One region of the Pseudomonas sp. 2 genome, then DNA from elsewhere that is predicted to be linked to it. Evidence: predicted binding sites of a transcription regulator. Region 1 holds the regulator's gene; each other region holds the start of a gene.
What was found. The regulator sigma-54, encoded in region 1, starts transcription at its own class of promoters, with help from an activator protein. The targets are predictions, from matches to a motif close to ANTGGCATNNANNTTGCTNT.
Positions count from the first base shown of each region.

Region 2: AC1MEK_RS13390 (CmpA/NrtA family ABC transporter substrate-binding protein) is a predicted target of sigma-54. The motif match lies at 886-905, and genes of this name have one in related genera.
Region 3: glnA (glutamate--ammonia ligase) is a predicted target of sigma-54. The motif match lies at 1,254-1,273, and genes of this name have one in related genera.
Region 4: flgB (flagellar basal body rod protein FlgB) is a predicted target of sigma-54. The motif match lies at 1,331-1,350, and genes of this name have one in related genera.

Region 1 covers NZ_JBWXNG010000002.1:497,280-499,482, forward strand. The annotation lists gene lptB (LPS export ABC transporter ATP-binding protein) at 1-147, shown strand, start outside; gene AC1MEK_RS05220 (RNA polymerase factor sigma-54) at 334-1,836, shown strand; gene hpf (ribosome hibernation-promoting factor, HPF/YfiA family) at 1,914-2,203, shown strand, end outside.
Region 2 covers NZ_JBWXNG010000007.1:59,975-62,177, reverse strand. The annotation lists gene AC1MEK_RS13395 (quinone-dependent dihydroorotate dehydrogenase) at 1-782, opposite strand, end outside; gene AC1MEK_RS13390 (CmpA/NrtA family ABC transporter substrate-binding protein) at 1,056-2,203, shown strand, end outside.
Region 3 covers NZ_JBWXNG010000004.1:320,128-322,330, forward strand. The annotation lists gene thiI (tRNA uracil 4-sulfurtransferase ThiI) at 1-1,039, opposite strand, end outside; gene glnA (glutamate--ammonia ligase) at 1,372-2,203, shown strand, end outside.
Region 4 covers NZ_JBWXNG010000016.1:140,791-142,993, forward strand. The annotation lists gene AC1MEK_RS23425 (flagellar hook assembly protein FlgD) at 1-412, opposite strand, end outside; gene flgC (flagellar basal body rod protein FlgC) at 428-871, opposite strand; gene flgB (flagellar basal body rod protein FlgB) at 875-1,282, opposite strand.

The DNA.
Region 1 (2,203 bases):
GACCACAACGTGCGCGAGACCCTCGATATCTGCGAAACCGCCTACATCGTCAACGACGGGCAGCTGATCGCAGAAGGTGACGCTGAAACCATCCTGGCCAACCAGTTGGTCAAGGAAGTGTACCTCGGCCACGAGTTCCGCCTGTAATTGCGGCGATGACAAGGGGTTGGCCGGCGCTTGCTGCATACGCCTCATCGCCAACCTCGCATTAATTGTCACAACACCCTAGGCAAACACTTCGGTTTCAGGCATATAATTTGCTTAATTTGGCGCTCCGGCGCCCAGTAGTGGATGGCGCACATGCGCCGGCGAACAAGGTGTTAAGTCCCTGCCATGAAACCTTCGCTAGTCTTGAGAATGGGCCAGCAGCTGACGATGACACCGCAGCTGCAACAGGCCATCCGCTTGCTCCAACTGTCTACGCTGGATCTCCAACAGGAAATCCAGGAGGCACTGGAGTCCAATCCCATGCTGGAACGCCAGGAAGAAGGCGACGACTTCGATAACGCCGACCCGATGGCCGACAACATCGAAGCAAAACCCGCCGCTGACGTTCAGGAACCGACGTACCAGGAATCGACCACCTCCACCGTCGACAATCTCGAAGACGGCGAATGGGGCGACAGCGAGCGCATTCCCAACGAATTGCCGGTCGACACCGCCTGGGAAGACATCTACCAGACCAGCGCCAGCAGCTTGCCCAGCAACGACGATGACGAGTGGGACTTCACCACCCGCACCTCGGCCGGCGAAAGCCTGCAGAGTCACCTGCTGTGGCAACTGAACCTGGCGCCGATGTCCGACACCGATCGCCTGATCGCCGTGACCCTGATCGACTGCATCAACAACCAGGGCTATCTGGACGAATCGCTGGAAGAACTGCTCGATGCGTTCGACCCGGAGCTGGACATCGAGCTGGACGAAATCGAAGCCGTCCTGCACCGCATTCAACAGTTCGAGCCGGCTGGCATCGGCGCTCGTACCCTGAGCGAATGCCTGCTACTGCAATTGCGCCAGCTGCCCGCCAAGACGCCATGGCTGACCGAAGCCCAGCGCTTGGTCAGTGACTACATCGACCTCTTGGGCAGCCGCGACTACTCGCAACTGATGCGCCGCATGAAGCTCAAGGAAGATGACCTGCGCCAGGTCATCGAGCTGGTGCAGAGCCTCAACCCGCGCCCCGGTTCGCAGATCGAATCCACCGAAGCCGAGTACGTGGTGCCTGACGTGATCGTGCGCAAGGACAACGAGCGCTGGCTGGTGGAGCTGAACCAGGAAGCCGTGCCGCGCCTGCGCGTCAACCCGCAGTACGCAGGCTTCGTGCGCCGCGCCGACACCAGCGCCGACAACACCTTCATGCGTAACCAGCTGCAGGAAGCGCGCTGGTTCATCAAGAGCCTGCAAAGCCGCAACGAAACTCTGATGAAGGTCGCGACGCAAATCGTCGAGCATCAGCGCGGTTTCCTGGAGTACGGCGACGAGGCGATGAAGCCGCTGGTCCTGCACGACATCGCCGAAGCGGTGGGCATGCACGAGTCGACGATCTCGCGCGTCACGACGCAAAAGTTCATGCACACGCCGCGCGGCATCTACGAACTGAAATACTTCTTTTCCAGCCACGTCAGCACCTCCGAAGGCGGCGAATGCTCGTCCACGGCCATTCGCGCGATCATCAAGAAACTGGTTGCCGCGGAAAATCAGAAAAAGCCGTTGAGTGACAGCAAGATCGCTGGTTTACTGGAGGCACAAGGCATTCAAGTGGCCCGTCGCACAGTCGCCAAGTACCGCGAATCTCTAGGGATAGCGCCTTCGAGCGAACGCAAGCGGCTGATGTAGAGGTCACGAGCCACAGCGTTCCAGTGGCAGGCACCCAAGCCTGCCTCTTAATGCACTGGCAACGAAGGAGAAGCTGTATGCAAGTCAACATCAGTGGACACCAACTGGAAGTGACCAAGCCCCTGCGCGAGTACGTCGAGCTGAAGCTGAAAAAGCTCGAAGGGCACTTTGACAAGATTACCAACGTGCAGGTGACGATGGCCGTCGAGAAACTCAAACAGAAGATCGAGGCCACCCTGCATATCCACGGTGGAGAGGTGGTTGCCAACGCGGAGCATGACGACATGTACGCGGCAATCGACCTGCTCACTGACAAGCTGGACAGACAACTGCTCAAACATAAGGAAAAGCAGCAAAGCATCCTCAA
Region 2 (2,203 bases), on a different contig from region 1:
TCATCGGCGTGCGGCAGGCCTTCGACGCCCTCGCGGCTCAGGGTGGTGTTGGTGGCGATCACTGCGTCCATGCCCGACTCCAGCAAGGCACTGGCCACCAGCACGGTTTCTTCATCGCTCATGTCCGGGGCGATCTTGATCGCCAGCGGCACGCGCTTGCCATGGATGCCGGTCAGCGCTTCCTGACGCACGCGCAGCGCTTCGAGCAACTGCTTGAGCGAGTCACCGAATTGCAGGCTGCGCAGGCCCGGGGTGTTGGGCGAGCTGACGTTGACGGTGATGTAGCTGGCGTGGGCGTAGACCTTGTCCAGGCAGATCAGGTAGTCATCCACCGCGCGCTCGACCGGGGTGTCGAAGTTCTTGCCGATGTTGATGCCCAGCACGCCGTTGTACTTTGCGGCCTGCACCCGGCTGACCAGATTGTCGACGCCCAGGTTGTTGAAGCCCATGCGGTTGATGATGCCCTCGGCGTGGGGCAGGCGGAAAATCCGCGGCTTGGGGTTGCCCGGCTGAGGACGCGGCGTGACAGTGCCGATCTCGACGAAACCGAAGCCCAGCTGCGCGAAGCCGTCGATGGCCGCGCCGTTCTTGTCCAGCCCTGCGGCAAGGCCCACGGGGTTCGGAAACTGCAGGCCCATGACCGTCACCGGCAAACGCACCGGCGCCTTGTTGAACAGACTATTAAGCCCCAGACGACCGCCTGCGCCGATCAGGTCGATGGACAGATCGTGGGAGGTTTCCGGGGAGAGTTTGAACAGTAACTGGCGGGCCAGGTTATACATGGGCGGGCGCGGCTCGATTGCGGCTGAAGTCAGCGGGCGATTATAGACGTGCACAGGGGTGAGTGCGAGGCATCTCGGCAACTTTGCGCGCCCGCCCGCAATCACTGGCATATCGCTTGCTAGTTGCACTGTATCCGGCTCGACCCAACGGCGGGACCTGCCCGGGACAATGGCGTCGTGATCGTCCGGAAGCCATTCCGGGGGATGCGGCGTTTTTTTATGGAAGATCGGCAGCGCCCGCGCGCACCGCCCTCTTCATGCGGAACCACGATCATGAACGACAGCCCCAACAGCCCACTGGCCTGGATCAACGGCAGCGACGCGCCGGAACTCGGCAGCATCGAGGTCGGCTTCATGGCCCTGACCGACAGCGCCTCGCTGATCGTCGCCGCGACCCAGGGCTTCGCCCAGCATTACGGCCTGAACATCAACCTGCGGCGCCAGCCTTCGTGGACCGCCCTGCGCGACAAGCTGGTGAACAACGAGCTGCATGCCGCCCACAGCCTCTACGGCCTGATCTACGCCGCGCAGCTGGGCATCGGCGGCCCTGCCACCGACATGGCGGTGCTCATGGGCCTGAACCAGAATGGCCAGAGCATCAACCTCTCCAGCGCCCTGAAGCACGAGGGCGTGATCACTCCTGAGGCACTGGAAACACGCACGCACCAAAGCGAGACAAAACTGACCTTCGCCCAGACCCTGCCCACCGGTAATCACGCGATGTGGCTGTATTACTGGCTGGCCAGCCAGGGCATTCACCCACTGCAGGACGTCAACAGCGTCGTGGTGCCGCCCGCACGCATGGTCGACCACCTCCAAGCCCGGCGCATCGATGGCTTCTGCGTCGGCGAGCCGTGGGGCGCACGGGCGGTCAGCCAGAATCTGGGCTTCACCCTGGCGACCTCGCAGACCCTCTGGCCGGATCACCCGGAGAAGGTCCTGGGCTGCAACCGTCAGTTCGTCGAGCAATACCCCAACACCGCCCGCGCGCTGATCATGGCGGTGCTGGATGCCAGCCGCTTCATCGAAGACAGCCTGGAAAACCGCCGCAGCACCGCGCAGATGCTCAGCGGCACCGATTACGTCAACGCGCCGGTGGAGGACATCGAAGCCCGCTTGCTGGGCGAATACACCGACGGCCTGGGCAACCACTGGCAGGATCACCATGCCCTGAGCTTTCATCGCAAGGGCCAGGTGAACATGCCGTACCTGTCCGATGGCATGTGGTTCATGACCCAGTTCCGCCGCTGGGGCCTGCTGCGCGAAGACCCTGACTACCTGGCCGTTGCCGGGCAAGTGCAGCAACTGGCGCTGTATCGCCAGGCCGCCGAGGCGCTGGATATCCGCGTGCCCGCCAACGCGATGCGCAGCAGCCAGTTGATCGACGGCAAGGTCTGGGACGGCAGCGACCCGGCCGGTTA
Region 3 (2,203 bases), on a different contig from region 1:
CGCAGTATTCGGGCATGTGCCGGGCAAAATCGCCGGTACCGATGTGATCGGCCTCGTCGATGATGTCCTGCTTGTGGCTGGCGATCAGCGGGCGCAAGACCAGCTTTTCGGTCACGCAATCGATGACCGACAGGTTGGGCAGCGTCTGGCTGGACACCTGGGAAATCGCCTCGCCGGTGACCAGCGCGTCGATTTCCAGGCGGTCGGCAATATTAGTCGCAGCGCGCAACATCATACGCTTCAATACTACGCCCATATGACTGTTATCGACTTTTCCGAGAATTTCGCCGAGAACTTCCTCGAACGGTACGCTGACGAACAGCACGCGCTGGGAGCTGCCGTACTTCTTCCAGATGAAGTGCGCGACTTCCATCACGCCCAGCTCGTGGGCCCGGCCGCCCAGGTTGAAGAAGCAGAAGTGGCTCATCAGGCCGCGGCGCATGACGTGGTAGGCCGCGACGGTGGAGTCGAAACCACCGGACATCAGCACCAGGGTCTGCTCCAGCGAGCCCAGCGGATAACCGCCGATGCTGTTGTGCTGGCTGTGGATCACGAACAGGCGCTGGTCGCGGATCTCGATCCGCACCTCGACTTCCGGATCCTTCAGCGAAATACCGGCCGCCCCGCACTCGCGGCGCAGCTTGCTGCCCACGTAGCGCTCGACGTCCATGGAGCTGAAGTCATGGTGCCCGCCGCGCTTGCAGCGCACCGAGAAAATCTTGCCGGGCAGGACGTCACCGAAGTGCTGTTTGCACTTCTCATAGATGTCGTCCATGTCGCCCAGGAGGTATTGATCGACCTGCAGGAAATGCGCGATGCCCGGCATGCAGCTCAGGCGCTCGGTCATCTCGTGCAGGACTTTCGCGTCCTCGACCTTGGTTTCGACCTCGAGGTTGTCCCACACGCCATCGACCACCAGCGCCGGGTCCAAGTCGCGGAGCACGGTGCGGATGTTCTTGGCCAGCTGCTTGATGAAGCGCTTGCGCACAGGCCGGCTTTTGATGGTGATTTCCGGGAAAACTTTGACGATTAGTTTCATGAAAACAGCGCGCGAGGTGCCGGTCGAAAAAGGGGGGCGCGGATTATAGCGGAAATTGCTCAAGGTTTGACCAACTATCTCACAGCCGATCATCAGCGCACCAAAATGGCACTGTATACAATCCAAAAGCACCAATAAGGTGCGTCGATTTTCACAAATGCGACGTTTTGCGCCCTAAAACAGTGGGATTTGCGCAAAAAACCCATCACGGGGCACTGGCATGCAAATTGCTCCCTTGTGAGGCAGGTTGCCTTGGCCGACTATTCGCGCCCGGCATCACCCAAATTTAAGGGCCTACAACTACCTCGCCCTATTTCACCCCGGAGGACAGCATGTCGAAGTCGGTTCAACTCATCAAAGATCATGACGTTAAGTGGATTGATCTGCGCTTCACGGACACCAAGGGCAAGCAGCAGCACGTCACCATGCCAGCGCGTGATGCACTGGACGACGACTTCTTCGAAGTCGGCAAGATGTTCGACGGTTCCTCCATCGAAGGCTGGAAAGGCATCGAAGCTTCCGACATGATCCTGCTGCCGGACGACGAAACCGCTGTTCTGGATCCGTTCACCGAAGAGCCGACCCTGATCCTGGTCTGCGACATCATCGAACCTTCGACCATGCAAGGTTACGACCGCGACCCACGCGCCATCGCTCACCGCGCCGAAGAGTACCTGAAGTCCACCGGTATCGGTGACACCGTATTCGTCGGTCCAGAGCCAGAATTCTTCATCTTCGATTCGGTCAAGTTCAAGTCCGACATCTCCGGTTCCATGTTCAAGATCTTCTCCGAACAAGGTTCGTGGATGACTGACCAGGAAGTCGAAGGCGGCAACAAAGGCCACCGTCCAGGCGTCAAAGGCGGCTACTTCCCAGTGCCACCGGTCGACCACGACCACGAAATCCGTACCGCAATGTGCAACGCCCTGGAAGAAATGGGCCAGGTCGTGGAAGTTCACCACCACGAAGTTGCCACTGCCGGCCAGAACGAAATCGGCGTGAAATTCAACACGCTGGTCAAGAAGGCTGACGAAGTCCAGACCCTGAAATACGTTGTCCACAATGTTGCTGACGCTTACGGCCGCACCGCGACCTTCATGCCGAAGCCACTGTACGGCGACAACGGTTCGGGCATGCACGTTCACATGTCGATCGCCAAAGACG
Region 4 (2,203 bases), on a different contig from region 1:
TGGCGTAGACCTTGACCGTGGTGGTGGTGCTGCTCGACGGCAGAACCACCTGGCCGGTCATGCCCTTGGTGGTGTCGACGCTGGTCGAACCGCTGTCGACGATCACGTTGCGGCCTACCAGCGAGGACGCCTGCAGCGCCTGCGAAGACTGGTACATGCCGCCGATGGCATCGACCGAGGTGCTCAGGTTCTGCATGGTTTCCAGGCTGGAGAACTGCGCCAGCTGGGCCACGAATTCGCTGTTGTCCTGCGGATCGAGCGGGTTCTGGTTCTGCATCTGGGTGACCAGCAGCTGCAGGAACGAATCCTTGCCCAGGGTGCTGGCGCCGGTGGTGGTGTCGCCGGTCTTGCCAGACGTCGCAGTCTGTAGCGACTTGATGAAACTGCTGGAGGTGTCGTTGGTAACCGTCATGACTGTCGCCCCTTATCACTGACCCAGGGTCAGGACCTTCTGCATCATTGTTTTGGCGGTGTTCATCACTTCCGCGTTGGTCTGGAACGAGCGACTGGCCGAGATCATGTCAGCCATTTCGTTGACGACGTTGACGTTCGGGTAGTAGACGTAACCGTTCTTGTCGGCCGCTGGATGGTTGGGCTCGTAGCGGGCTTCCAGGTTGGAAGCGTCCTCAACGATGCCGGACACCTGCACGCCGGTGCCGGCCTGGCCCTGGTCTTCGAACAGCGAAGCGCTGCCGCCGGCTTCCTGGCCCTGGAACACGGTGGCGAACACCGGGTGACGGGCGCGGTAGGTCTTGTCCAGGCTGGACGAGACGGTCTCGGCGTTGGCGATGTTACTGGCGACGGTGTTCAGGCGAGTGTTCTGGGCACTCATGCCGCTACCGGCGATGTTGAAAACACTGGATAGAGACATGAATTACTCTCCGCGCAGGGCTGCGACCAGCCCTTTGAACTTACTGTTGAGCAAGGTGAAGCTGGCCTGGAAGCCCACGGCGTTTTCGGCGTAGTTGGCGTTCTCGACCTGGGTATCGACGGTGTTCTGGTCCAGCGACGGCTGCGACGGCGTGCGGTACAGCAGGCTGGCATCGCCGGTGCTCATGCCTTCGGCCTCGATGTGGCGGCTGTTGGTCATGTTCAGGGCAAAGGTCCCGTTGTTGGCCTTGTCGCTTTCGGCGGCCAGCACCTTGGAGAAATCCAGGTCGCGCGCCTTGTAGTTGGGCGTGTCGGCGTTGGTGATGTTGTTGGCCAGCACTTCTGCACGTTGGGCGCGGAAGTTCAGCGCCTTTTCGTGAATGCCAAGTGCCTTGTCGAAGCTGATGCTCATGTCGGGAAACCTTTATCGGTTGACCAGATGTTCGTGACTGCAGGTCTTTGAGCAAGTGGCGTGCCAATTTTGAAAAAGGCCGTGTTTGTTGGGGTTCGGGGGTGGTGGCAAGGGTTTATGCCAGAAAAGCGGCAAGCGATTTCCGCTGGTGGGAGGGGGAGCGGCAAGGGGGGTGTCGTTTTTTTGCCGTTTGGGGTTGCCGGTTGGCTGTCAGCTAGAAGCGGTTATTCGGTGGCTGGCAGGTTGTGGTCTTTTAACGTGAAAAGCAGATTTTTGTTGGTTTTGGGATTTCTGGGCATATCCATTTTCTTTGTCACGGCCGCTTATGGTTCCGCCCTTACGGCGGGTCACTTTTTCCAAGAGCCGAAAAAGTAACCAAAAAGGCCCTGCTCCTGGTTTGGGTCCGACTGCGTCGGACTTCCTTCATTCCGGCCTCGCTCCGTGGGCCCGGCGCGAATGGGCCATCCATGGCCCCGCGCCTCGCGCGGCATCCTGCCGCTTGGCCCACTCCGCGAGACCTCCATTCAGCCTGCACCCAAGTCGCGTTTTGTGGCGTCTGGGCTATCGCGCATGAAGATCAAAATCAAAAGCCAGATCAAGAGCGCAAGGGCGATGCCCGCCGTAGCAGCACGGCTTGCCGGCGGGGCGATCTTGAGGGCGTCCCGCGGGCAAGCCCGGCTGCTACGGGGACGGCATTAGCCGTTGGCCTTTGATTTGGCTTTTGATCTTGATCTTCATGCGCGATAGCCCAGACGACGCCAATCGCGACTTGGGTGCAGGCTGAACGCAGGTCTCGCGGAGTGGGTCGAGCCGCATGGATGCGGCGAGAGGCGTGTGGGCCATGGATGGCCCTTTCACGCCGGGCCCACGGAGCGAGACCGGAGTGAAGGGACCCTGACGAAGTCAGGGCCAAACCAGGAG